2 regions of the Streptomyces sp. NPDC004561 genome follow, and region 1 is predicted to be linked to the other one. Evidence: predicted binding sites of a transcription regulator. Region 1 holds the regulator's gene; the other holds the start of a gene.
The links. The regulator HspR, encoded in region 1, represses chaperone genes until heat shock. The targets are predictions, from matches to a motif close to TTGAGNNNNNNNNNCTCAA.
Positions count from the first base shown of each region.

Region 2: the regulator HspR is predicted to act here: its motif matches at 1,419-1,437, upstream of lon (endopeptidase La).

Region 1 is NZ_JBSGDB010000265.1:4,413-6,802, forward strand. It holds gene ACWEN3_RS28810 (substrate-binding domain-containing protein) at 1-715, opposite strand, end outside; gene ACWEN3_RS28815 (heat shock protein transcriptional repressor HspR) at 1,009-1,464, opposite strand; gene dnaJ (molecular chaperone DnaJ) at 1,470-2,390, opposite strand, start outside.
Region 2 is NZ_JBSGDB010000212.1:1,761-4,150, reverse strand. It holds gene ACWEN3_RS25380 (spermine/spermidine synthase domain-containing protein) at 1-277, opposite strand, end outside; gene ACWEN3_RS25375 (rhomboid-like protein) at 508-1,305, shown strand; gene lon (endopeptidase La) at 1,460-2,390, shown strand, end outside.

The DNA of each region.
Region 1 (2,390 bases):
CGTCGTTGGCCGCGTAGACGGCCGCGATGTTGCCCTTGCCGATCTGGGCGATCGCCTGGGCCATGTTGGCCTGGGCGTTCTCCGGCTTCCAGTCCTTGGTGTCGAAGCTCGCCGCGATCGTCACCTTGCCGGTCAGCTCGGAGAGCGCGCCCTGCTTGAACTGCTTGGCGTTCGGGTCGGTGGGCGAGCCGTTCATCATGACGATCTTCTGGGAGGAGTCGGCGTTCGAGCCCAGCGCCTCCAGCAGGGAGCGGGCCTGCACCTCGCCCACGAGTTCGTTGTCGAAGGAGATGTACGCGTCGATCGGGCCCTCGGCGAGCCGGTCGTAGGCGATGACCGGGATGCCGGCGTCCTTGGCCTTCTTCACCTCGCCGGCGATGGCGTGCGAGTCGACTGCGTCGAGCAGGATGATGTCGACCTTGTCGTCGACCATCTTCTGCATCTGCGAGGCCTGCCGGGCGGCGTCCGCGGCGGCGTTGGCGTAGACGACCTTGCCCTGCTTGCCGGTGAGGTCGGACACCTGCTTCTTGATGATGGGGTAGTCGAACTTGTCGTAGCGCGTGTTGGCCGTTTCCGGGAGCAGCAGGCCCACGGTGATGTCGTTGCCCTTGGTCGGGCTCGCGCTCGCGCTGTCCCCCGTCGCGTTCAGCATGCCGCAGCCGGCGAGCGAGAGGGTCATCGTGGACGCGGCCACGGATATGGCGATACGACGCATTCGGGGGCTCACTTCAGGTGCGTTCCGGACGTGGGCGCTGCTATACGACCCAGGTGTCTGAAAAGACAACGCGGAGGCCACACCCGGCGTCAAGAAGAACTACTTAACGAGTCCGCAACACCACGCTCAGCTGACCCTGTGAAGGACTCACGGAATCACCTCCAAACGCTCTTTACGGACCCTCCATTCAAAGGGAGTTCATGAGACGGCAAAGACCGGCACAACCTCCGGGGGCACGACGAGGGCCCGCGGACGGGATGCGTCCGCGGGCCCTGCGTGGTGTTCGACGGGCGTCAGTCGCCCGGCTGCTGCTGTCTCTTGGGCCGCCACACCACCAGCGCGCTGGTCTGCTGGACCTCCTGGTACGGGACCAGGTCGCGGCGGTAGGAGGCGTGGACGGCGGCCTCGCGCTGCTGCATCGCGGCCGCCGCGCCGTCCAGGGCCGCCTGCAGCTCCACGACACGGGACTGCAGGGCGGCGACCTGGTTCTCCAGTTCGATGATGCGCTTGATACCGGCCAGGTTGATGCCCTCGTCCTGCGACAACTGCTGCACCTGGCGGAGCAGTTCGATGTCGCGGGCCGAGTAGCGCCGGCCCCGGCCCGCGGTGCGGTCCGGGGAGACCAGGCCCAGGCGGTCGTACTGGCGCAGCGTCTGCGGGTGGAGTCCGGAGAGCTGGGCCGCCACCGAGATGACGTAGACCGGGGTCTCCTCGGTCAGTTCATACGGATTACGCCGACGGCCGTCCATCACCCTCAAGCTCCCTTCGCGGCCTCGAACAGCTCCGCCCGCGGGTCCTCGCCCGCGGTGGCCTCGCGATACGCCTCCAGTGCGTCACGAGCCTTCCCCGTCAGGTCCTTGGGGACACTCACCTCGACGGTGACCAGCAGGTCGCCGCGAGTGCCGTCCTTGCGGACCGCGCCCTTGCCCCGCGCCCGCATCGTGCGGCCGTTGGGGGTGCCGGGCGGCAGCTTCAGGGTGACGGCCGGGCCGCCGAGGGTCGGGACACGCACCTCGCCGCCGAGGGCCGCCTCGGTGAACGTGACCGGCACGGTGACGGTGAGGTTGTCGCCCTTGCGCCCGAACACCGGGTGCTCGCCGACGTGCACGGTGACGTACAGGTCGCCCGCCGGTCCGCCCCGCTCGCCGGGCGCGCCCTTGCCGCGCAGCCGGATGCGCTGCCCGTCGGTGACGCCCGCCGGGATGCGGACCTGCATGGTGCGGGAGGACTTGGCGCGGCCGCTGCCGCTGCACTCCAGGCAGGGGTGCTCGGCGATCAGGCCGCGGCCCTTGCAGTCGGGGCAGGGGTCGGTGAGCGAGAAGCCGCCACCGGAGCCCCGCGCCACCTGGCCGGTGCCGACGCAGGTCGGGCACACCCGCGGGGTGCCGTTCTTGTCGCCGGTGCCGGAACAGGCCTTGCAGGGCTGCTGGGAGGTCATCCGCAGCGGCACCGTCGCGCCCTCGATCGCCTCGGTGAAGCTGAGGGTCACTTCGGTGTCGATGTCCTGGCCGCGGCGCGGCTGGGTACGGGTCGTCCCCGTGCCGCCCCGGTTGAACAGGCCCCCGAAGACGTCGCCGATGCCGCCGCCGAAGCCTCCGCTCTGGGCGTTCCCGCCGCCTCCGAAGAGGTCGCCCAGGTCGAAGTTGAAGGAGCCGCCGCCCGCGCCCGGCCCGGG
Region 2 (2,390 bases), on a different contig from region 1:
CCACGGTGATCCGGCCCCAGCGCGGATCCGCCGCCGCGTGGGCGAGCGAGAACCCCACGCCCAGGCCGCCGATCAGCACGTCGGGCCGCGGCCGGCCGTCCAGCGCGCGGTACGCGGCGTCGACCAGCAGCCGCTCCGAGCGGCCGTCGGACGTGTCCATCAGGAAGCAGCCGTTGGCGATGATCTGCAGCAGCGCTCCGTGTCTGCGCAGCACCACTTCGCCGTACGGGCCGTCGCGCCGGTCCAGCACCACGGGAGAGTCGTCCACGGCAGTCATGGCTCCATCCTGCTTGAACAAAGCTTTGCGCACACGGGAATTACCGATGACGGACGCCGTTGGCACCGGTGCGACGTACCCGTTGGAGGGACAACGCGGCGTGTCGCGGCGCGGACGGGACGCATCGGATGCGTAGGAGGTTGCTGTGAATCCGCTCTCGCGTGGCGTCGGTCATAGACAGCGGCCCGCTCAACGCTGAGTGTGGGGCGCGACGGAAGGAGCGCCTCACGGTGGAACGGATCGCGACGGGCCCTGTGACGGCCGTGTCCCCGCCCCTGGCGGGCCCGCCCCTTCCGGACGGCCCCGACGGCCTCGCCGTCGTCGCGGCCCCCGCGCTCGTGGACCTGCTGGACGGCATGCCGCGTCAGCGCGGCGCCGTGGAACCCGCTCCCGAGGCCACCCGGTGGGTGCCGCTGCCGTGGATACGGCCCTGGCTGCTGCTGCCGTCGCCCACCGGGACGCCGTTCACCTCCGCCTACGCGGCGGTCCTCGCCGTCACCTCGGTCTTCGTGGTGCTGGCCGACCCGGCCGTCGTCCACGCCCTCTACCAGGACTGCAGCACGGACGTGTCCCACCTGGTGCGCACGCCCGCGCTGGTGCTGCTGGCCAGCGGGCTGTGGATCGCGGGCGGGATCGTCTCGCCGTACGCGATCGCGTTCGTGCTGGTGCTCACCGCGCTGGAGCGGCGGATAGGCGGGGCCCGCGCGGCCTGCGTGTTCCTGGCCGGGCATGTCCTGGCCACCCTTGCGACCGAGGTCCCGGTGGGCCTCGCGGTCCTCTTCGGGTATCTCCCCACGACCTCGCTGCACCGCCTCGACTACGGCATCAGCTTCGGTGTCGCCGCCAGCATCGGCGCGCTCGCCGGCCTGCTCCGTCCCTGGCTGCGCTGGCCCCTGCTCATCGTGGTGGGCGGCGAACTGCTGAGCGACCTGGTCGCCTTCCAGGACCCCATGACCAACTGGGGCCACCTCATCGCCCTCTCGATCGGCGTCGCGGGCTGGCCGCTGGTGCGCCGGTGGCGGCACTGAGCCGGCCGCCCACCCCACCCCACCCCACCCCTTCCCGCCCGGTGTTTCCGCGCGCCCTCGGATGATCGCTCACAGCGAACACAAACCTGGGAACAATCCCCGCAGCCAGAACATTGAGTCGGCATAGCTCAAGTTGACTGCCGAAGGGGAGATCATGGCTGCTGAGTCCACGGCGTTCACGCTCGTCCTGCCCGTGCTGCCGCTCGACGACGAGGTCGTGCTGCCCGGCATGGTGGTTCCGCTGGACCTGAGCGACGCCGAGGTGCGGGCCGCGGTGGAGGCCGCCCAGGCCGCCGCCCGTTCCGCGCCCGGCAAGCCCAAGGTGCTGCTGGTGCCACGGGTCGACGGCACGTACGCGAAGACCGGTGTGCTCGGCACGGTCGAGCAGGTCGGCCGGCTGGCCGACGGCGACCCGGGGGCCCTGATCCGCGGTCGCGGCCGTGTGCGCATCGGCGCCGGCACCACCGGTCCGGGCGCCGCCCTGTGGGTCGAGGGCGCCCGCGTCGACGAGACCGTGCCCGACCCGCTGCCGGGCCACGCCGCCGAACTCGTCAAGGAGTACAAGGCGCTCGCCACCGCCTGGCTGAAGAAGCGCGGCGCCTGGCAGGTCGTGGACCGCGTCCAGGCCATCGACGACGTCTCCGCGCTCGCCGACAACTCCGGCTACTCGCCCTTCCTCACCATCGAGCAGAAGGTCGAACTGCTGGAGACCGCCGACCCGGTGGACCGCCTGAAGCGCGCCACGCAGCAGCTCCGCGACCACCTCGCCGAGCAGGACGTGGCCGAGACCATCGCCAAGGACGTCCAGGAGGGCGTCGACAAGCAGCAGCGCGAGTTCCTGCTGCGCCGTCAGCTGGAGGCCGTCCGCAAGGAGCTGCGCGAGCTGAACGGCGAGGAGGAGGGCGAGGAGTCCGACGACTACCGCGCCCGCGTGGAGGCCGCCGACCTGCCGGAGAAGGTCCGCGAGGCCGCCCTGAAGGAGGTCGACAAGCTGGAGCGGTCCTCCGACCAGTCCCCCGAGGGCTCCTGGATCCGCACCTGGCTGGACACCGTCCTGGAGATGCCGTGGAACGAACGGACCGAGG